4 regions of the Paenibacillus favisporus genome follow, and region 4 is predicted to be linked to each of the others. Evidence: riboswitches for the same ligand, from Rfam matches in the RefSeq annotation. Region 4 holds a riboswitch; each other region holds the start of a gene.
The links. Region 4 has a riboswitch for thiamine pyrophosphate ahead of tenA (thiaminase II). Riboswitches for the same ligand answer to the same signal wherever they lie in the genome.
Positions count from the first base shown of each region.

Region 1 (5,725 bases), on a different contig from region 4:
TCTCGCGGTCAGCAGGGAGCGGCTGCTCGGGATGGAAGCCGAAGGCGGGATAGACCTGCCCGGGCCAAGTCTGGGCAAGCCTCAGATTGGCCTGGCTCGATGCCAAATCCATGGACACGCCGATGACAGCTTCGACGCCGGCATCTTTCAGACTCCCTAGCAGCGCCTGTGTCTCGTGCTTCTTATAAGTATCGAGATGAATATGGGCATCGATCAAGGGCGCGAGCGGCGACCGGTTCGCCTCCGCCGGCGATGCGGATGCCGCCGCTGCCCGGTCGAGGACCATCTCTTGGCCGTTTGCGGGGCTTACTTCGCTGTGGTTGCCGCTCATTGGCGTGAACCTCCTTGCTGTGCAGCCTGCATTTTTCGCTGCTCCTCGCGCATCCATTCGCTCAGCTGACGCTTCAGCTTCAGAAACTCGGGAGCTTCCGTCATTTCCTCGCGCCGCGGGCGCGGAAACGGCACGTCGATGGCGTGCAGCACTGCGGCCGGCCGGCTCGAGAAGACGTAAATGCGGCTCGAGAGCAGCAGCGCCTCCTCGATGTTGTGCGTAATGAAGAGAACCGAGCGGCGGTTCTCTTCCCAAATGTCGAGCAGCCAGCGCTGCATGTCGCTGCGGGTCAGCGCATCGAGCGCGCTGAACGGCTCGTCCAGGCACATCAGCTCCTGCGGGCTGAGCAGCGCGCGGAGAAAGGCCGCCCGCTGCTGCATGCCGCCCGACAGCGTATGCGGATGCGCCTTCTCAAAGCCGGCCAGGCCGACTTTGGCGAGCCAGCGCCGCGCGTTCTCACGGGCCTCCCGGCTGACGGGGCCGTGCACCTCCTGGGCCAGCAGCACATTGTCCTCGATCGTTCGCCAAGGGAACAGGGCGGGCTGCTGCGGCATGTAGCTGATATGCCCCTGCTGCCCGGTCACCTCGGCGCCGTTCATCTGGACGGTGCCGGCATCCGGGCGGGTCAGCCCGCCGATCACGTGCAGCAGCGTGCTCTTGCCGCTTCCCGACGGTCCGATGATGGACACGAATTCGCCTTGGCCCACGGTCAGCGAGATGTCGCTGAGTACCGGCAGCGTCCGGCGCTTCTCTTTGAAGCTTTTGCTGACGGAGACGATCTCCAGCGCGGGCGTGGTTTCTTTATTCATCACGGTATTTCTCCTTTCCGGCCAAGCCCGCTAGCCCTGCTTCGGCTTCCAGCGGACGAACCATTTTTCGAGCAGCGCAATCAGCCCGAACATCAGCAGGCTCAGCACGACGATGATCATGATCGCGACGAACATGCGGTCGGTACGGTAGCCCGATTTTTGCAGCATCATATAATAGCCGATGCCCTTGTCGGCCCCCAGCCACTCGGCGATAATCGCACCCATGACACTGTAGGTGGCGGCGATTTTAATGCCGGAGAAGATGGAAGGGAGTGCGTGGGGCAGCTCCAGCTTGGCGAAAATTTGGCCCTTGCCCGCCCCGATCATGCGCATGTAGTTCATCATGACGGGATCGGTCTGCTTCAAGCCGCCCAAAGCGGCGACCGCCACCGGGAAAAAGCAGACGAGCGTGATGACGATCAGCTTGGGCAGGAGGCCGAAGCCGAACCAGATCATCAGCAGGGGGGCGAGGGCGATAGTCGGGATATTTTGGCTTAGAATGAGCAGCGGATACAGCGCCTGTTTTAAAAACGGAATCAAATGCAGAATCAGTGCGATGACCAGCCCGATGGCGGTTCCGATGGCGAAGCCGAACACGGTCAGCTTCAGCGTGGCCCATACATGCTCCCACAAGCCGCCGGAAGCGGCCGCGGCTTCCCGGGCGATGTCGCTCGGCGCAGGCAAAATCCATTGTTCAATATGGAACAGGGAGGTCAGCAGCTGCCACACGAGCAAAAAGAAGATGACCGCCACGAGGGGCGGCCATACGTTTTTCCACCAGCTTCTCATGGACGGTACTTCTCCGTCAGCTTGTCCATGCTGATTCCGCCGGGATTATGGGCGATTTTGACCTGGGAGATGATACTCGGGCTGCCTGCGGCCACCAGAGCTTCGTGCATTTTGCGTACGACGTCCAACAGCTCCTCCAGCTCGCCCTCCATCGTCGTTTCCAGCGGGTGCACCTCATGTTTCACGCCGGACTGCTGAATGACCTCAATGGCACGGTCGACGTAGGCGTAAGAGTCTTCGTTGCCCGGCGTCTTCGGGATCACCTGAATGCTTAACAGCGTATTGGCCATGCGAATCAACTTCCTCTCTTGATAAGATTACGTGTATTTTAGGTTAGATGTGGCTTACTGTTCCGGCAAAAAGTCGTTCGTGTACGCGCTCTTCACGTCCAGCGGCTTGTCCAGCAGCTTGTGCTCGTACATCCAATCGGAATAGCCCTTCCAGATTTGTTCCTTCTGCTCGCCCCAGCGGGCTGCGTCGTCCTGATATTTAGGACTTAACCATTTCTGGCTTTCGATCACCAGCTGCTTATCGAGGTCCGGCACGTCCTTCAGCAGCAGGTTGGCAGCTTCTTCCGGCTTGTCGATCGCGTACTGGTAACCTTTGGCGGTCGCGCGCATAAACGCTTTGACCAGCTCAGGGTCGTCCTTGATCTGCTTTTCGTTCGTTACGAGAACCGGCGTGTAGTAGTCCAGCTTCTCGGAATAATCTTTGACATACAGCATGTCCAGCGGCTCGCCGCGCAGCTTCGCCTCGATTCCGGTCCAGCCGTAGAAGATCCAGGCGAAGTCGATGTCCCGCTTCACGGCGGTAAAATAATCGGCGTCGCCCATGTTGACGATTTTTACCTTCTTCACGTCCGCCTTGTCGATCTCCATGATGGAGCCCATGACGGCTTCCTCCACAGGGGAGCCCCAGCCGCCGTAGGTTTTGCCTTCGAAATCCTTCGGCGTCTTGATGCCCCGGTCCACCGGTGCGGCAAAGCCCGACGTATTGTGCTGGATGACCGCGGCAATCGAGACGAGCGGCACGCCCTGCGTGCGGGCCTGGGTCACACTCTCCTGATAGCTAACGCCGAAAGGTGCTTTGCCGGAAGCGACCATGGCGTCCGCGCCGGTGGAGCCCGGCTGCACGATCTCGACGTTCAAGCCTTCGTTTTTATAGTAACCCAAGTCTTTGGCGACGTAGAGTCCGGTATGGTTCGTGTTGGGCGTCCAGTCGAGGACAACTTTGACGTCCTTCAGCGGCTTCGCTGCAGTGTCGTCCTGGCCTGCCGTGCTGTCGGAAGCGGATGTGCCTTCTCCGCTGCCCGTATTGTTTTGGCTGCCGCCGCATCCGGCAAGCGCCAGTACGAGCATGCAGACCAGCAGCAGCAAGCCGATCGATTTGTTCTTCATGGCTTTCTCTCTCCTTTGATGTCCGGCCGTTCTTATTCTCTCTGTGGAAGCAACGACCGGTGATCCCCTCTCCCTGTTATATTTAGAATCGTAAGCCGATCTGAGTGACTGAATCATAGAAAGCATTCGCAAGGCGTAATCCCGTTTTTCACTAGTATGAATGAAAAAAGCGCCCCGTAAACGGGACGCTTCATATGCGCAAGATTAGCACGGCTTGTATGCCGTGACAAACGGTTTCCTACGCTGGCATTACCCAGATCAGGTTAAAAGGGTCAGTATCTTGAAGGGATACAATCTCAGCCGGCCAATTCCAGCACCCCGGATTCTATAAGGTTTTCGGGTTGTTTTCCTCCCATATTATAGTCCATCCCCATGGGGGTGTCCAGACATCCGCCCGATTCCAGATTATCTCTGGAAAAATTCGATCCATTCTTTTTCCGGACCATAGATAAAGAAGTATTGGTATCCGTTGGGCAGGGTTACGATTTCCTGATCGATCAGCTCCACGCCGTCGAGCGCCTGAATCCGCTCAAATTCCTTCTGAATATCGTCGACATGGATCGCAAAATGGTGCACCGTGCCTTCGGCCGGCAGGTCGTAGCTGTAGCCTTGAATGAGCTCGATTTCCGTCTCGTTGCTGCCCCCGAAGCCGAGAAACGCCAGCTGGAACACGCCGTTGGTGTGCGTCAGCCTGCCCTTCAGCTCCAGGCCCACGATCTCGGTATAAAATCGGATGGTTGACTCCAAATCCCGTACGACGATGCCGACATGATCCAAACGTTTATTAGCCATATGTATGAGCTCCTTTTCATAGTACTTATAAGTAATGGGTTTGCCCTAAATTAAGGCCATTATAGCATTTAAATCCGAGTTGTAAGGCAACTTTATGCAAACATCATTGTTTATAAATTATAGGCTGTTTGGTGGCATCGTTAGGTATTGAATAGTCAGGAACGGGGGGAGAGGGCCCTGAAAAAAATAATTGCAGCATGGCTTTTCATATGTATGTTGACAGCATGTACCGGGCCATCATCCAGTGGAGGGGACATAACGATACTCGATAAGCAGCTCATTGGCTCGACATATTGGATTGTCGCCGAGAAAACCCATAGTAAAGAAGAAGGAGCATTTAAAATTAAAGTCGATAATGAAAACACATGGAACTTGTTAGAGGTCGGAAGAACGTACTTATCGACATACTCCTACAAGTCGTTGGACAAAGGAGCTAAACTGGAGAGTGTCCGCCATATAAATCAAGGGCAGTGAAACGCAACAGGTTCATTTGACTAAAGCCAGGGAAGTCTGTCAGACTACCCTGGCTTTTTAGTTCTCGCGCTTCTGCTTCTTCTTCGCATAAAATTCGGCCGCCTTATGGCGGTTGCCGCAAGTGTCCATGCTGCACCAGCGCCGCTTGCCGCTCTTGGAGGTGTCCACAAAGTGCAGGATGCAGTCGTCATGCTCGCAGATCCGGATGCGGTCCGAAGATACGCTTGCCAGCGTCTCGAACAGGGAGCGGACGATGGGGTACAGCACGTCTTGGACGGCGGTTTGCCCGTAGGTGATGAGAAGGGGGGTGCCCTGCGCATCCCGCTCAGCCCGAAGCGCCACGTCTAACCGCGAAGCTTCCGCCTCCATGGCGGCGAATGCCTCATCCGACAAGGTACCACCATGGTCCAGGTCTTCTAGAACGAGCCGGCACACGCCGCGAAGACGGAGCAGTTCGGGCAGCAGGTCTTCCCGCGTCACAGCTGAAGCTGCCCCTGCGGTATTGTTCAAGCCGTGCAATTCATTATCGTGGAGCCATTCGTCTAAATAACCTGGCTCCTCCAGCATATCCGTGACCCGGTGCTCCCGCATGCGCACCGTATTGGCGAGATTGATCCACAGGGCGCCCCCCAGCACGTTGCGGGAAGGGGATTTATCCATGATGCGTCATCCTTTATAGAGTAATCGTTTTCTTTGTGTTCAGGAATGCTATGTCCATTGTATCACCAACTGCAGCCCGCAGGCGATTTTGCCAATCGGGAGTCTGCAGGTATACAGGCGGATGGTGGATGGCGGTATGGTGGATCGGCACCAGCCGTTTGGCCCCGAGAACGCGTGCGGCCGCGGCCGCTTGTTCCGGAAGCAGCGTAATCGGCATGCCGCTGGGCGGCTGACGATCAGGACGTTCCAGAACGGCACCGTTCACCGGCAGGCATACCGCATCGAATGGGCCGTGGGCCGCGGCAATCTTCCACCAGTAGCCGTGCCACAGCGTATCTCCGCAGTGGAGCAGGCGGTGCTCGCCGTCGCTCAGCGCCCAGGCGATCTGCACGTCTCCGACCCCGTCGACGGAGTACGTGGCGGCTGCGCTCAGCGCACCGATTTGGAAGGCATCGCCGACGGAAGCACCGATT
Region 1 is NZ_JBEPLV010000004.1:371,135-376,859, forward strand. Features, by position in the region: gene ABID47_RS19510 (TatD family hydrolase) at 1-286, opposite strand, end outside; gene ABID47_RS19515 (ABC transporter ATP-binding protein) at 328-1,140, opposite strand; gene ABID47_RS19520 (ABC transporter permease) at 1,171-1,929, opposite strand; gene ABID47_RS19525 (thiamine-binding protein) at 1,926-2,219, opposite strand; gene ABID47_RS19530 (ABC transporter substrate-binding protein) at 2,274-3,326, opposite strand; TPP riboswitch at 3,545-3,657, opposite strand; gene ABID47_RS19535 (VOC family protein) at 3,732-4,118, opposite strand; gene ABID47_RS19540 (CGNR zinc finger domain-containing protein) at 4,650-5,252, opposite strand; gene ABID47_RS19545 (MBL fold metallo-hydrolase) at 5,266-5,725, opposite strand, start outside.
Region 1: linked by a shared signal. The riboswitch ahead of ABID47_RS19530 (ABC transporter substrate-binding protein) and the one ahead of tenA (thiaminase II) in region 4 are both predicted to bind thiamine pyrophosphate.

Region 2 (5,725 bases), on a different contig from region 4:
AGCCTTTATGCGGGTGCAGCTGACCGAGCAGCTGGCCCATGCGGACATGATCTCCGGTCCGGAGGTCTGTCCGCGGGGTGAATGCGCCGTCCTGGATCAGCAGCACGACGGTCGAACCGAACTCAAAATAGGCGAGCGGATCGCCGTTACGCCAGGAATTGGCGGTTTCGTCGTCGTAGCGGATGCTGCTGACATTCATGGCGCCGACTTTGACGACCGCGACTTCTCCCAGGGCTCCCTTGATATACGTAATCAGCCTCTCATTGCGGCACAGCACGGATTTCATCTGGGTCATGCCAAAATCATTAACCGGGTAGCATCGTCCCTTGATATGCTCGCTCTCCACCTTCACACCTGTGATTGGAGAGTGGATCCGGTGGTAGTCTGTAGGGCTGAGGTACAGCACAAAGACATAGCCATGTTTATATAACTCCAGGTGGGGAGAGAAATTAAGCAGCTCCGCCACCGAATAATCCTGCCCTTTCACGTTCAGAATCGTGCCTGAGGTGATTTCACCCATTGCGGTGATCTTGGCGTCGACGGGGCTCGTGAGTACGTGCTCGCCTTCGTGAATTGGACGCATGCCGGGCTTCAGCCGCCGCGAAAAAAATTCGTTGAGCGTGCGGTATTCATAGATTTCTTTCTCCGCTTCATGCGCAGGGATCTGATAGCTTTTGATAAAAGTAGGGATGACCCCTCTGCTGAGCCGGCTGTGCGAGAAGCGTCCCATCATGGAAGAGAGCCACTTTCGCGAGGAGAGCTCTGTCATGAGCCGCAGTAATTTCTTTGTCATGCCTAATCTCCCTTCCATACGTGCCTGTAGCACTCTGAATATATTGACATAGAACGGCTATCAAATCAATATGCAACAAAGGCTGGAAACCGCCCCGGAGAAAAATGGTATTGCCAATCCTTCGAGGATCATGTATTTTGGAATCAATACGGGCCCGATGCCGACTCATCGCGGCGAGGTGCCTGTTACACGGAATCGAACCCAAGCTTCTCATCGCTTTGGACGGCGATGGCTCCGGGACCAGGAGGCGGCGATGCCGCGCCTTGCGTTCATCTGTGTACATATGGGAATACGGGAGCTCGAGCGAATCGGGCTGAGAGTGCAGCTAATGAACCGCTGCTGACCGGGAATCTGATCTGGATAATGCCAGCGTAGAGAATTCAAGTCCTTTTATGGGCTTATTTGACGATCTCCCTCGCTTATCCAGGGGGTTTTTTTATTGCCCAATTTTGGAAAAAGAAAGGATGTTGTCAAATGAACAGCAGTACGATGCAGATGGATCGACCGAAGGGGCTGAAGCTCAGCGACCTGCTCGTGACGATTCTGCTCTCCCTCGTGATCGGGGTGGTGTACCATTTTTGGGGTTCGGTGAACGACTTGTTCAAGCCGCTGTTTTTCCAAGCGGATGAGCTGATGTACGGTATGTGGTTCCTCGCCTCGACGCTTGCCGCGCTGCTGATCCGCAAGCCCGGCGTAGCCCTCCTGGCCGAGGTTGCCGCGGCTCACGTGGAAATTCTGTTCGGCAGTGAATGGGGCCTTCAGCTGGCGATTTACGGCGTAGCGCAAGGTCTTGCCGCAGAGCTGATCTTCGCCCTGTTCCGTTACCGCAAATTCTCCATGGGGGTAGCGGCGCTGGCCGGTATGGCTTCGGGATTGGGATCATTCCTGGTGGATGTGTACTACGGCTACGTCACGGACTATACGACATGGATGATCGTGTTCAAGTACGTGATGCGGTTAATCAGCTCGGCGGTACTCGCAGGGTACCTGGCGTATGCCCTGACCAAAGCTTTGGAAGCAACCGGAGTAACCCAGCTGCTCCGGCCGGTGACAGCCAAGGATTATGAAGCGCTCGATCATGACTGAGGCTAACCGGGGAGCCGCGACGATGCAGCATCCGGCGGTGCATGAGACGGGTCAAGGAGCGGGTCAAAGGGCGGATCAAGGGAGCGGGCAAATTGCCGTTTCGGTAACGGACCTGCGCCTGAAGTTTCCGGGTGAGAGGGCGTTCGTGTTCAAGGATGTTTCCCTGTCCGTGCCGGCCGGGGAAAAGGTGCTTCTGCTCGGCCCAAGCGGATGCGGGAAATCGACGCTGCTGCAGGTGCTCGGCGGGTTGATTCCGGCGGTCATTGACGTTCCGCTCAAATATGCGGACATCCGGAAGCCCCGCTCGTGCGGGTATGTATTTCAGGACCCGGACACCCAGTTCTGCATGCCGTATGTCGATGAGGAACTGGCGTTTGTGCTGGAGAACCGCCAAGTAGCCAGGGAGGATATGGTGCCGCGGATGCGGGAGGCGCTCGGCCGGGTCGGACTGGACCTTGAAGAGCTGCACACTCCGATTGAACGGCTGTCCCTGGGGATGAAGCAGCGGCTCGCGCTCGCTTCGGTCCTTCTGCTGGAACCGGAAGTGCTTCTGCTGGATGAACCCTCGGCGCTGCTGGACCCCGAGGGGAGACAGCAAATTTGGGAGGCGGTTCGCGGTGTATCGGCCGGACGGACCGTGCTGATCGTCGAGCACCGGATCGAGGAAATCGTGAATTGGGTCGACCGGATCGTTCTGTTCGCGGCGGACGGAAGCATTCTGGCCGACGGCAAGCCGGCGGAAATCTTCACGGCGTACCGCAGAGCCCTTCAGGAAAATGGCATTTGGTATCCCGGCGTTTGGGAGGATTATATCCGTCACCGGGATACATGGAACAGCGGCCTGGTGCAATCCCCCCAGCAAGGCGCGGACTTGGCAACGCCGGTCCTCTCCTTGCGGGGGTTTGTCGGTCTCCGCGGAGATGCGCCGGCGATCATGGTGGAAGAGGCGGAGGTATATGCCGGCGATTTTGTTGCCGTTGTCGGTCCTAACGGGGCGGGGAAAAGCTCCTTGCTGCTGAGCCTGATGCAGCTTCTTCCGACAGCCGGCAGCTACGTGCTGGAAGGCAGACTGCTGCAGGGAAGGGGCAGGAAGCGGACCTGCCCTTCGGACCGGATCGGGTTCGTGTTTCAGAACCCGGAGTTTCAGTTTGTGGCCCAGACAGTACTGGAGGAGACGGCCTTTTCCCTTCACATGCAGGGCGGCATGTCGCGGGCTGAGGTGGAGCGTAAAGCTGAAGACTGCCTTAAGACGTTTCATTTGCACGGCTTGGAGAACCGGCACCCGTATCAGCTCTCGACTGGACAGAAACGCAGGCTGAGCGTTGCCACCGCGGCGGTGCGCCGTCAGGCGGTGCTGCTGCTGGATGAACCGACGTTCGGGCAGGATGCCCGCAACGCCTTTGCCATCCTGGAATACTGTGAAGCGCTTCGGCGCAGCGGCACGGCGATCATTATGGTGACGCATGAGCGAGAAATCGCTGAGCTGGCCGCTACCCAGGTATGGGAAATCCGCGGCGGAAGTTTGACGGCGATAAAGCCCGGGAGGCGGAGGCTTAAGGGAGACGGCGCAGCTTCGGATGCGCAGGAGGAGGTGAGCGGATGAACCGGTTTTTGACTCCGAGCCGTCATACCTGGCTGCACCGGGCGAATCCCTCGCTGAAGCTCGCTGTGCTGATCATGTTGTTTATCGTTACGATTCAGACGCGAAGCATTGATTTTGCCGTCTATCAGGCAGCGGTCTACATCGCCCTCCTGTTTCTGCTCAGCGGTTATCCGGCATGGAAGGTGGCGCTGCTCGTTCTCTCCTTCAGCCTCGTATTCGTCTCTTCATCCCTGACGATGATCCTATTCGGGAAAGGGGATCACGTCTGGTGGCAGTGGGGGCTGTTCCGCGTATCCGAGGAAAGCTTCTACCGCGGGCTGCACCTGGGATTCCGGGCGATTGCCTTTGCGGCAGAAGGACTGCTCTTCGTCATGACCACGCCGTCCGTCAAGCTGTTCTATTCGCTGATGCAAAATTTTCGCCTTCCCCCCAAATTCGCCTACAGCTTCATGGCGTCGATCCGGCTGCTGTCCATCGTATGGGAGGAGTTTCTCATCCGCAGGCAGGCGCTGCGGATCCGCGGCGTGCGGACAGGCCGAGGGCCGAGTGGCCTCCTTGAGCATGTCCGGCTGTATGCGGTGCCGCTGCTGTCGCAGAGCATCCGCCGGGCGCACCGCGTAGCTGTGGCGATGGAAGCGAAGCAGTTCAGCGGGTCGGGGCGCAGAACGTACTATTATCCGTCGGCTTTCAGCAGGTATGACGGGCTGGCGGTTCTCATGTTCGTCATTGCCCTGGCGGCTGCGTACTATGCGGCCGCTGCTCTTCCCTGGTTCGGCATCGAAGATGTCAGGTACCATGGACAAGGTTAAGCCGTATGATAGCTATTAGCCGATGTGTTAAAACACAGAGCCGGAAAGCCGCATGGGCGGACTTTCCGGTCTCTTGCTTTCTATCAGGTATTTGAATGTGAGATGGCAGCGGCCCGTATAAGGTTATAATGCCGCGCTGGCATGCTGCCGGTTCACCAGATACCGGGCATAGGCCATCGGCTCGCGATAGGTATTTTTCCATTGCTGATGCATCCCGGCTTTTTGAAATCCATACCGTTGGTCCCGTCCGTTGCATTCGATAAAATACGGCTTGCCGCTGGCGGTGACACCGATATCAAGTCCAAGATCCGCTATAAAGGGCAGGTGCTGCTCCAGCTGCTGGGCGACCCGGAAGGCGAGATGCTGCACGCTATCCACAACGCTGTTCACCGGCATTCCGGGAAGGCTTTTGGCCAGGATCGGTTCGGCTGGAAAGGCTTTGCCGCCTTGGGCCACATTGGAGACAAACATCCGGGACGCAGCGACTTTGGCATACATTCCCGTCAGACTCCAGCTGCCGTTGATGCCCCGTTGTATGGATACGCGGAGGTCGTAAGGCCGCTGCTTATATTCGGCCAGCGCAATCCGCTCCTGAACGAGAAAGGGCACCTGGGATATCCGACGGAGCAGGATGCCCGGAAGCCGGTGGTCGTGGAGCCGGACCGTCGTCCATCCTCTAGATCTGCCGGTTCTGGCGTATGTTAAATACCAGTGCGGACCGCTGGCATAGAGCCGCATGATTCCCCTGCCGACGCTGCCTGTGCAGGGTTTTAATATGAGATCTCGATACCGCCGCATCATATCCTGGATAGAGGAAGGTGCGGCGGCAGTCGTGTAGGGAAGATGCTGTGCCAGCAGCGGGTCAGCGGCAAGCAGGTGATGAATTTCGTCCTTCCCGTACCGGTTGTAGCCGTTAAAAATAATGTAGCCTTCATTCAAAAGCCGCTCTATTCTATTTTTTGATCGTGCGTCAAAGTAGATTGCCCGGTTATGAATGACTTTCGGCAGCGGTAGTCTGGTTTGAACGTATTTCCCGCCTCTCAGCACAAATGCGGTACATTCACGGTGATCGATGTCGATATCCTGCAGTCTCATATAGCACGCGTTCAAGCCGAACATCCGGGCCGCCTCATCAAAATTGGCGAGGGATTCCGCTCCCGTCTTTCCGCCGGGAATTCCCCGGTGCACCGCCGCATTCAGCAGAATTCCTACATCAGAAATCCACACGTTCATCCCTCCCTGGCATTCAGTCGTTCCACGTTTATATATCCTATGCCATAGATTGCTATAAGCGAGGGTCTTTGTCCGTGAGGCTCTGCCTATTTTCGCATAAACCGCCGGACGAACCGCTCGGAGCGTTTTATTGTGGCTGGTACCCCTGAGCGGTTGAGGGATATGTCCCCTCCAGCGTCTCCTAAACTTCACCGTTTTCAC
Region 2 is NZ_JBEPLV010000007.1:158,023-163,747, reverse strand. Features, by position in the region: gene asd (archaetidylserine decarboxylase) at 1-793, opposite strand, end outside; TPP riboswitch at 1,075-1,188, shown strand; gene ABID47_RS27060 (ECF transporter S component) at 1,268-1,879, shown strand; gene ABID47_RS27055 (ABC transporter ATP-binding protein) at 1,872-3,482, shown strand; gene ABID47_RS27050 (energy-coupling factor transporter transmembrane component T family protein) at 3,479-4,291, shown strand; gene ABID47_RS27045 (YheC/YheD family endospore coat-associated protein) at 4,415-5,518, opposite strand.
Region 2: linked by a shared signal. The riboswitch ahead of ABID47_RS27060 (ECF transporter S component) and the one ahead of tenA (thiaminase II) in region 4 are both predicted to bind thiamine pyrophosphate.

Region 3 (5,725 bases), on a different contig from region 4:
CCACAAACATCCGTCCATAAATACTTCCCGTCTGGTCCGCGCTCAAACCACTCATGAAAATATAATGATATATTTTAACTTTTCCAGTATTGTTTCTTAGGCTTACGTCCTTGCCCAGGATCGTTTTAAGCTCATGACCCTCAGCATACTGATACGCCGGAATCACCGTCCGGAGATTCGTCCCCGTCATCCCCACTTCCCGCAGCTCGTTCAATCCCTTGAACGCGCTTGGCGCCTTCGTCTGCGTCGTCTCGTAACGCTGAATAATCACCGCCACCTCCGCGCGAGTGGTCGTTTTGCCGCCGCCAAAGCTGTCGTCCGGGTACCCGGACATCAGTCCCGTTCCCAGCATGACCGACACATACGGATAGTCGGCCTTGTTCAAGCCGCCCTTGTAATACTCCGTCACCGGAACGATAGTGTCCTTCGTGTCCTCGATCGCCTGCTTGTACTCTCCGTCGCGGGCCGCCAGTCCCGAGGCCATCCACTTCGCCATTTCCACTCGCGTCAGCGGAGTGCCGGGCTTAAAGCCGTTTGCATAATCGGCCGGACTGAAAAAGCCCTTCCCCGCTGCCTCGCTCACTTCCTTTTCGCTCCAGTGCCCGGCCAAATCGGAAAATGCCGCTGCTCCGCCAGCGTTTTCGTTCTTCGACACCCTGGCCAGAATTGCCGCAAATTCAGCCCGTGTAACCGGGTCGTTCGGTCTGAATTTTCCGCTGCCGTCTCCTTTGAGGTAACCTTTGGTTACCGCATCGTTAATGGCCTGATACGCCCAGTGGGACGCCGGCACATCCTTAAAGGCCGCCGCCGCTGCGGCCGGCACGGGCTGCTCGATTGCTCCTGCCGTTCCAAGAATTATCGCCCCGGCAAAAATGGTCATCAACATCGCTTTGAACATACTTCTTCCGCTCCAATCTTTTAAAATATGCAGCTTCTTGAATTTCCTATTTCCTCAAATTCCCTGATCCACTAGCTTCCTTATCCTCCCTGACATTCTGGTACAATCTAACTTTCTACTTATTCCCGGACCGTCTGTGTTGCTGTTCGCTTTGTAGTTCTAAACTTAAACTCTCTTGCTAAAAAATATGTTTTCTTAACCGACGGGACTGCTTGCCCACGCGTGGCCCTAAGCAGCCACACCTCCTTATGTATTCCTGTGAAACTTCTTACCTATTTAGCATAGGACTACTTGCAGTATACTACAGGATTTTCGCAAAATTTGTCATTAATTGTCATTATACATCATCACCTCAATTATATGGGTTTAATGGATATATAAGATGTGTGTTCTACAAATAGTTTTACGACGCCCGACACAAAAAAACAAAGCAGGAATGCATTCCTGCTTTGCCATGTGCTTCATGCCAAACGAATAACTTTATATTGTCCGTACTTTTATCAGCTAGAACAAGCAATATTTAACGACGCCAATCCTTTATTTGCCCGAAAAAGCGCCCGCCTGAACCTCACCGAACCGGTTCGGCCGAAACGCTCCACACCACTCCGGCAGCGGCTTGCCCTCCACGCTATCGGCGATCAGCGCGGCCGTGACCGGGCTGAGCAGGATGCCGTTGCGGTAATGACCCGCAGCCACAAAAATATGGCCGGCATCGTTCAGCCGCCCGATCAGCGGCCGGCCGTCCAGCACCGCCGGGCGCAGTCCCGCCCAGCGGTGAAACGGCTGCACCTCACCAAGAACAGGCAGCACCTGTTTGTTCCACTCCGTCAGCCGCCGGATCCCTTTGTCCGTGACGGACGTATCGAACCCGGCGATATCCTCCGAGGCGCCGCAGACAAGCGTTTCGTTTGCTTTTTGGACCAGGTACCCTTGGCTGGTGAACACCAGATGCCGAAGCGGCTCGCGCTCCTCGTTCCAAGTGTAGGCGCAAATTTGCCCCCGGATCGGATGTACAGGAATCCGGATGCCAAGGGGTTCCGACATCTCCTGTACCCACGCACCGGTGCTGATCAGCAGCCGATCCGCTTCAAACCGATCGCCACTCTGCGCCCTCAGCGCAACCCGCTCCCGCCATTCAGCCAGCTCGATCCGGCCAAGATGCTCATGAATCTGCACGCCGGAGGCCAGGCAGGCCCTTTTGACCGCTTCCGTCAAATCCGGGGCATACACATGGCTCTCCACCGGAGTCCGCAAGGCAGCAACTGCCTCGCGGGTCAGCCCCGGCTCGGCATCGAACAGCGCGCTCCCCGTTAATATTTCGCCACCGGAGCCCCAGCTCCGCTGCCATTCCAGCCGGCTCTCCAGCGCCAGCAAATCCGCCTCGTGCCTCGCGACGTACAAGCTGCCGGTTTCGGCATATTCGAAGGAGACGCCGGAGATGTCCTTCACCGCCTGCTGCCACTGCGGATACAGCGACAAGCTCTCGCGGCACAACCGGAAGAACTCGTCCGGCGACTCCACGTTCTCCGAATACGGAGCAAGCATTCCTGCCGCCGCCCCAGAGGCCTGCCCGCCGCAGGGACCCTTTTCGAGCAGCGTGACGTTCAGGCCGCGGCGGCGCAGCTCCAGCGCGCAAGATAATCCGATGATGCCGCCTCCCATGACGATGATGTCTCCGCTCATTGTTACAGCCCCCTGTCCATCCTTTTTTATTCGATGACGAGCGATTCCAGGCCGCTGCTGGCCGAAGCATATTTCTTCTTCGGAATCCGCCCGGACAAGTAAGCCAAACGCCCCGCCTCAACCGCCAGCCTCATCGACCGGGCCATCATTACGGGGTCTTTGGCTTTGGCCACCGGGGTATTCATCAGAATGCCGGAGACTCCCAGCTCCATCGCGAGCGCCACGTCGCTGGCTGTCCCGAGCCCCGCATCCACGATGACAGGGACCGACAGCTCCTCCACGATCAATCCGAGATGGTACGGATTCAGAATGCCGAGGCCGGTCCCGATGGGCGCTGCGCCGGGCATAACCGCGGCTGCTCCGGCCTCCTCCAGCTTTTTGCAGATCACCGGATCGTCGGAGATATACGGCAGTACCGTAAAACCTTCCTTGACCAATATTTCCGTCGCTTTTAACGTTTCAATCGGATCGGGCAGGAGCGTGCGCTTATTCGCGCTAATCTCCACCTTGATCCAGTCGCTGAGTCCCGAAGCCCGCGCCAGGCGGGCAATCCGGACCGCCTCATCAGCCGTTGTCGCTCCGGAGGTGTTGGGAAGATAGATGTATTTCTGGGGCTCCACATGCTGCAGAATCGAGTCATCCTCCACCGAATCGAGATGGATCCGGCGGATGGCGAACGTCAGCACCTCAGTTCCCGAAGCTTTGATCGCCTCCATCTGCACATAAGGATCGGGGAACAGCCCGGTCCCCAAAAACAACCGCGACGACAGTTCCTGTCCGCCAACCTGCCAATTATCTATGCTCATTTTTCCCCTCAACCTCCCGCTACGAAATGGACCAGCTCCAGCTTCATTCCAGGTACAACCGGAGTCGTCTCCCACTGCTCAATCTTCAGCACCTGTCCGTCCGCTTCCACCATGACCGGCCTGCCGGACAGCCCCAGCAAGCGGAGGACATCGGCTACCGTCTCGGCCGCCAGCTCCCGCTTTGTTCCGTTAACGACCAGTTCCATCCGCCGCTCCTCCTCTACCTTCAAGCTTGTGAATGAACGCCCGGCATACCGCTTCCGGGTCAGGGCTGCCGACGATTTCGCTCACCGCGCAGACGCGGCTCGCACCGGCCCGGATCACTTCGTCCACGTTGCCCAGCTTGATGCCGCCAATCGCCACAAACGGGATGTTAATGACCCCGGCGACTTCCCGAATGTACGAAAGACCGACCGGATCCACCACATCGGCTTTCGTAGCCGTCGCATAGATCGGCCCGACGCCGATATAATCCGCCCCTTCCGCTTCGGCGAGCTGCGCTTCGGAAATCGCATGGGTGGATATGCCGATGATCTTGGAACCGACAAGCTTTCTGGCTTCCGCGATCGGCATATCGCCTTGACCGAGGTGAATCCCGTCCGCATCCACCTCCATCGCGATATCAACGTGATCGTTCACGATAAAAGGAACGCCGTAGCGGCGGGTCAGCTCCCGCAGCTCTGCTGCCTTGCGCAGCAGCTCTTCCCTGCCGCTTGTTTTGTCGCGGAATTGAACGATGTCCGCGCCTCCCCGAATAGCTTGCTCCATCACGTCCACCAGCCGGCGTCCCGGATGGAACGTCTCGCCGGTAATCGCATACAGACGAAAATCGACCATGACTGCTTCTCCTCTCTTCCCTTTGCCATTCCCTCCATTTCATGCCGGCTTCTATCATCGCGAAGGGTAAGCCCTCGTCTTGCGAAAGCGCCCTCTTACCCGGTTAACACAAAAAAACCATTCGAGAAATACACGAATGGCACCGCAATTCGAATGATATTCTCTACGCCAGCATTACCTGGATCAGATTAACGGTCCGCAGCATAAGGCTGCCATCTCAGCCGGACTTCATCCAGCACCCGCATTCCTATTTAATTTCACAACCACTATAGCCCAAACTGCTGACTTTTGGCAATAGCCAGAGTGAGATCACCGGCATCGGAACGCTTATCTCATCCATAGCAGCGATTCTCGCAAAATTTCATATATTTGGGTGCGGCAAACTTCTTATTTTATCTCTTGCGTCATCACATATCGTCCCCGCCCGTGAATATAAATGTTTAACAAGCCAAAGTTTGTGCTGAGTATGGGAACATGGGAGGTGCCTGAACATGCCATCAGACGATCATTCGCTGTTTGTGGTGTCCAAGGAGGACTGGTCACTGCACCGGAAAGGGTACCAGGATCAGGTCCGCCATCAGGAGAAGGTTAAGGAAATTATCAAGCAGAACCTGCCCGACCTGATCACAGAAGAAAACATCGTGATGTCGGACGGTAAGCAAATCATCAAGGTGCCCATCCGGAGCCTCGATGAATACCGTTTCATTTATAACTACCAGAAGCAAAAGCATGTCGGCCAGGGAGACGGCGACAGCCAGGTGGGAGACGTGCTGGGCAGGGATCCGGTGCAAAAGCCGGGTCAAGGCGAAAAAGCCGGTGACCAGCCCGGCCAGGACATTATGGAAGCCGAGATCAGCCTCGAGGACTTGGAGAACATGCTGTTCGATCAGCTGGAGCTGCCGAATATGAAGCCGAAAGAGCAGCAGGAAGTCGAAACCGAATCGATCACGTTCAACGACATCCGCAAAAAAGGCATGCAGTCCAACATCGACAAGAAGCGGACGATCCTGGAAAATCTGCGGCGCAACGCCACCAGCGGCAAGCCGGGAATTCACCATATCAGCCCCGACGATCTGCGTTACAAAACGTGGGAGGACATCGTCGTTCCCCATTCCAGCGCGGTCATCATTGCGATGATGGATACGTCCGGGTCGATGGGCACGTTTGAAAAATACTGTGCGCGCAGCTTCTTCTTCTGGATGACCCGCTTCCTGCGCCGCCAATACGAAAAGGTCGACATCGTCTTTGTGGCCCACCATACGGAGGCCAAAGAAGTCACCGAAGAAGATTTCTTTACCCGGGGCGAAAGCGGGGGCACGATCTGCTCGTCCGCCTACCAGAAAGCGCTGGAAATTATCGACCGGCGCTACCCGCCCGCCAAGTACAATATTTATCCGTTCCATTTCTCGGACGGCGACAACCTGACTTCCGATAACGAACGCTGCGTGCGGCTGATTGGCGAGCTGCTTAAAGTCAGCAACATGTTCGGTTACGGAGAGGT
Region 3 is NZ_JBEPLV010000002.1:108,848-114,572, reverse strand. Features, by position in the region: gene ABID47_RS08570 (S-layer homology domain-containing protein) at 1-898, opposite strand, end outside; gene thiO (glycine oxidase ThiO) at 1,436-2,581, opposite strand; gene ABID47_RS08560 (thiazole synthase) at 2,608-3,387, opposite strand; gene thiS (sulfur carrier protein ThiS) at 3,396-3,593, opposite strand; gene thiE (thiamine phosphate synthase) at 3,577-4,224, opposite strand; TPP riboswitch at 4,368-4,477, opposite strand; gene yhbH (sporulation protein YhbH) at 4,716-5,725, shown strand, end outside.
Region 3: linked by a shared signal. The riboswitch ahead of thiE (thiamine phosphate synthase) and the one ahead of tenA (thiaminase II) in region 4 are both predicted to bind thiamine pyrophosphate.

Region 4 (5,725 bases):
TCAACCTGATGATCCGGCTGGAAGACGCGGACTATCAGCAAATGCGGAAGGAGCTGAACGACGGGGAAAGCAGCGGCATCGGACTGCGGAACGTCGATCAGCGTATCGTTATGTTTTACGGGAAGTCGCACGGGATCCGGGTGGAGAGCACCGAAGGAAGTTTTACGCGAGTCACGATGACGTTGCCTTATTTAATTCTAGCGGGAGGTGTTCCTGCCCATGTGCAATCTGCTAATCGTTGATGATGAGAAAAATATCCGGGATGGCCTGAAAGCGATGATTCGCCGCGAGTTCGGCGACGACTACGCACTGTACTTCGCCGCGAATGGGAAGCAGGCGCTTCAAGTCATGGACGAGACGGAAATGGACTTGGTCATTACCGACATCCGCATGCCGGTGATGGACGGAATCGAGCTCATTAACCGTATACAGGATCTGGAGGCGCGGCCGGATCTGGTTATTCTAAGCGGGCATGACGACTTCCAGTATGCCAAAGCGGCGATCCGCTGCAATGTGAAGGAATACTTGCTGAAGCCGATCGTGCGTGACGAGCTGTTCCGGACGCTGCGGCGTCTTGACGAAGAGCGCATCCGCAAGGGGGAAATCGCCGATCAGCTGCGCGGAACAAAGGCGCTGAAGGAAAATTACGCGGTGAGCCGGCTGCAGTATCTGTTTTTGCAGGAAGGCATGGACGAGCGCGCCATTCGGGATGTGGTCGTTCAGGCGGGACTGGATTGGCTGGATGCGGGCGGATACGCCGCGCTGGTCCTCGTCCCGGAACGCTACCGGGAAGCCGGCTGGGATGAATTCACCGCTTATGTGGACCAGATGATCGGCTGGCGGCCGGGTGAACGTTATATCCGTTTTTACGACAAAGACGGCAAACTCGTAATGTTTACCGACACCGCTGCTCCGTTCAACCGGCTGGGAGAAGAAATCATCCGGCAGTCGTCCAGCGCCATCCGGGCCGGCATCAGCGAACGGATGGCGGGAGCAGGGGAGGTGAAGAAAGCTTACCAGCAGGCCGGCCGGGCGTTGAAGTACTTTTTGTTCCAAAACATGCCGGGACTCATTCGGAGCACTGAACTGTCCCGCAAACGGACGGATTACCGCATCCCGGTGGAAGACATCCGGAAGACGGCCAACCTGCTCGGATTGGATCGGGATGCCGAGCTGAGCCGGCTGCTGCAGCATATTTTCGATATCCGGACGATTCTTCAGTATGATATTGGGTATCTGGAAGGGATCAGCCATGCTTTTAACGAGCATGTATTCGATCAGGTGTTTCAAACCTATGGCGAGGAATCCGTCGACATTTTAAAACTCCACAAGCAGGTGGGGAATCTGTACAACTTCAACCATTTTCATGATTATTTCCATAGTTTGGAGAGCCTGCTCTTTCTGCTGAGCGATTATGTGAAACGGATGCGGTCGATGCATTTTGACCAGAGCGAGATTCAGCGGGCTATCGTCTATATCGAGGAGCATTTTCATGAAAATTTGAATATGGCCGTCGTTTCCAATCACGTCTCATTGAATTATTCGTATTTCAGCCAAGCTTTCAAGGAGTATACGGGGGAGACGTTTGTCAGCTATTTGCGGAAGCTGCGGATCCGTAAGGCCAAGGAGCTGCTCGGCAGCACGGACCTGAAAGTGTACGAAATCAGTGAGCGGGCCGGATTCGAGAACGTGAAGCATTTTACCAAGGTCTTTAAGGAAATGGAGGGCGTTGCGCCGCTCGAATACCGCTCGCAGCAGGAGGCGCTAAGGCGGAGATGAACCAAAAGGGCCGGAACGACAAGCATCCTGTAGCAGAAGGCATTGCCCTTCAGAGACGTGAATTCCGTTGGACGCCAATAAATCAAGCGTAAAAGGCTGCCGAGAGGCAGCCTTTTACCGTTACTGGACGAGCAATGAGGAGTCGTGATGCTATGCATTCAACCAGAATTTTAGGGATCATGATGTGAACTCTGGCCACGGCGAGCCAATCCACGCTTCATCCCGTAAATGAGGAGATCAACCGCCGCACCGATGATGACTGCCATGACAAGGGAGAGAAGATACGCCGGGAACCGTAAGGAGATAAAGTAGCTGTTCGTTACGAAAGCGTGTTTATCGGACATCCAGCCCGAATACACTGGGTCATGCAGCAAGGCTTCAAGCAAGGGATTTAGCCGGATCAGTATGATGTTGGCCAAACCCTGTCCGGAGGCATCCAGTATGCAGGTAAGGATCATAAATAACGTGAGCCAAAAAGAAACGCTTTTTAACAAAGACATTCCCCGCCTTCAAACTTGTTCTTGTCATTTATAACGCATCCTGCCGCAACTAAGTTCTGCACAGCTTACATAAAGCTCGTTTATTTATATCCAACCTTTCTGTTGGTTGGTATAATATGATGGAGAAATAGCGAGTCTTCGGAGGTGGTTGCATGAAAGAGAGGGTACTCGAGGCTTATACCAAGCTCGCCAAGGACTATGAACTGCACACCGATTCGGACAGCGGGGCCAACGCATACTACGAGCGTCCGGCCATGCTGGAGCTGCTGCCAACGGATATGTCCGGCCTCCATGCCCTTGATGCAGGCTGTGCCGCGGGATGGTATACCGAGAAGTTCGTTTCCCGGGGCGCATCGGTATCGGCGATCGATTTCAGCCCCGATATGGTGGAAGCGGCCAAACGGAGAGTCGGCAGTCAAGCGGAGATTCAAATTCATGATCTAAATGAACCGCTGCCATACGGAGCTAATAAGTTCGACTTGATTCTCAGTTCGCTAACGCTGCATTACATCGAAGACTGGGATCCTTTGTTCCGTGAGTTTCAGCGGGTATTGAAGCCTGGAGGAACGTTATTGTTTTCGGTGCATCATCCGTTTATGGACTTTACTGTTTTTAAGAGACCGGATTATTTTGTACGGGAGCTGCTTGTAGACAGGTGGACGAAGAAAGAGGCAGGCAGCGTTGAAGTGACGTTCTTCCGTAGACCCCTGCAGGAAATCGTCAATATGACGTCAAGCTGGTTTGTACTGGACCGGGTTGTCGAACCAAGGCCGGTTCCCGAGTTTCTGGAGCGGCTGCCGGAGTCGGCCGACTTCTACCAGCGGATTCTGCATCACCCGCATTTTTTAATTGTGAAAGCTCACAAGCCGGAGTGAGAGAGGAAGAGTCGCCGCGAGAGGCAAGAAACGATCGGCATAATTTTACTGAGAATGGCTTCATTCCAAAGGCCCTGACCGGCCCAAAATGGAGGGTTTGGCAATGATTGTGATCGACCTTATCTTTTTTCTAATGGAGCTGTGCGCACTGGCAGCCTTTTGCCTGTGGGGATTTAAACTGGATACCGCCTTGTGGATCCGTATCGTGGCAGGAATAGGTTCGCCGGTTGTCGTTGCTGTTTTTTGGGGCATGTATGTCGCACCGAAAGCGACCTTCCCGGTGACGCTTCCCGTCCGGGCTGTGCTGCAGCTGATCGTATTTGGACTGGCCGCGGCTGCGCTGTACGGATCGGGTTATCGAACGGCCGCCGTCATTTATGCGGCTGTCGTCATCGTCGAGATGATCCTTTCTTACGCGTTGAAAAGATAAACACTTGAAGGTGGCAGGAAATCCGCTTAAACGATCGACAAGCTTTTTCCCGGTATCCCGCCAGCAGCTTTTTTTGTTTGACAACACCGGCAAACGGAGCTACAGTTAATCATGAACTTGTAAAATATCATACGAAAATCCACTAGGGGAGCTGCGGAGGCAGCTGAGACAAGTGATCGCTTGGACCCTTTGAACCTGATCCGGTTAATACCGGCGGAGGGAAGTGGAGCAGGCCTATACATACGCATCTTTCTTGATGAGATACATTCAGGATGATACTGCAAATAGCGGCCGCTCCATTTCGGGGCGGCTTTTTTGTGTTGGCTTCCCCGCGCCCCGACAAGCGATTTTCGTCAAAATTTACGGAGGTGCATGATCATGGCCCGGTTTACCGAAGAATTGAGACACGCGGCAGATCCTATTTATCAAGCGATCTTCAAACATCCGTTTGTACGGGGGATTGCGGAAGGTACCTTGTCCAAGGAGCAGCTGATTCACTATGTGAAGCAGGATTTTGAATACTTGAACGCCTACATCCGGATCTATGGCATTGCCATATCCCGATGTGATTGCCGGCAGACGACCGCACTTTTCAACGAACAGATCTCGTTTATTTTGAACAGCGAAACGCATCCCCACCAAAACTTTTGTGATGTCGCCGGTGTTGCATATGAGGAATTGCAAGGCTATCCGCTGGCTCCATCGGCCAATCATTACATCCGGCATATGCTGAACGTCGCCCACGAAGGGGGACTTGAGGATATTGTAGCTGCGCTGTTACCTTGCCCGTGGACCTATACGGAAATCGGCCAACGTCTGCTGGAGGAAGTCCAGCCGGAGAAATCCCATCCGTTTTATGAATGGATGCACTTTTACGGGGACCGGGAAAGCGGCGTGACGGTAGAGCTGCGGCGGCTGCTCGACGAATGGGCGGAGGGTCTGCCTCCCGCAAGAAAAAAACGGCTGATGGAGCATTTTCTGACCAGCTGTCAGCTGGAGTACATGTTCTGGGATATGGCGTTTACGCTTGAGGATTGGCCGGTTTCCCTGGCTGCAGCGGAAGGGGTGGGACGATGACCGCCGATATGTTTCCGTCCGGACTCATCCAGCTTCCTTTACGGATAAAAGAGCAGCGTCCGCTCATTCACAACATGACGAATGTGGTCGTGACCAACTTTACGGCCAACGGCCTGCTTGCCCTTGGCGCCTCCCCGGTAATGGCCTATGCCAAAGAGGAGGTAGCCGATATGGCTCGGGTCGCCCAAGCCGTCGTCCTGAATCTCGGAACGCTGAGCAGCGAATTGGTGGAAGCGGCGATCAGCGCCGGCCGATCGGCGAATGATCATGGCGTTCCGGTGTTCCTGGACCCCGTCGGCGCGGGAGCAACCGCATTTCGCACGGAGGCTGCGCTGCGGATTTTGCGCGAGGTCCGTGTGTCACTGGTTCGGGGCAACGCAGCGGAGGTTGCCCATCTCATTGGTGAATCCGGCGCGATAAAAGGCGTCGACGCAGGGGAGTCCGGGGAGTCCGCTCCCGCCGACTTGGCGGCACGGGCGGCACATCGTCTGGGGACGCTCGTCGCCATTACCGGGCAAGAAGATGTAATCACCGACGGAACGAGGGGATACCTGATCCGGGGCGGACATCCGATGCTGACCCAAGTCACGGGGACCGGCTGCTTGCTGACATCGGTGATCGCCGCTTTTGGAGCGGTCGAACCCGATCTGCTGTCCGCCGGCGCGGCCGCCTTGGCGTACTACGGTGAAGCGGCCGTTCGGGCATTTGAGCGGGCAGGCATGGAGGGGCCGGGAAGCTTCCAAATCGCTTTCCTCGACGCGTTGTCTGTGATGGACCGCCACCCGCTGGAGGAAGGAACCATTACCGCTCTTCTGGAGTCGGCAGGAAGGGGATTTGTGCAATGAGCATCCCGAAAGCTTTGACGGTAGCCGGTTCTGACAGCGGCGGCGGGGCAGGCATTCAGGCGGATATTAAAACGTTCCAGGAGCTTGGCGTATTCGGTATGTCCGCGATTACTGCCATTACCGTTCAAAACACACTCGGAGTACAAGGTGTATATCCGCTTCCTGCGGCTGCGGCAGCCGAACAAATGGATGCTGTGGGCACCGACCTCGGCGTGGATG
Region 4 is NZ_JBEPLV010000003.1:641,680-647,404, forward strand. Features, by position in the region: gene ABID47_RS16095 (cache domain-containing sensor histidine kinase) at 1-242, shown strand, start outside; gene ABID47_RS16100 (response regulator transcription factor) at 220-1,779, shown strand; gene ABID47_RS16105 (hypothetical protein) at 1,950-2,279, opposite strand; gene ABID47_RS16110 (class I SAM-dependent methyltransferase) at 2,432-3,154, shown strand; gene ABID47_RS16115 (YrdB family protein) at 3,258-3,584, shown strand; TPP riboswitch at 3,719-3,823, shown strand; gene tenA (thiaminase II) at 3,963-4,661, shown strand; gene thiM (hydroxyethylthiazole kinase) at 4,658-5,506, shown strand; gene thiD (bifunctional hydroxymethylpyrimidine kinase/phosphomethylpyrimidine kinase) at 5,503-5,725, shown strand, end outside.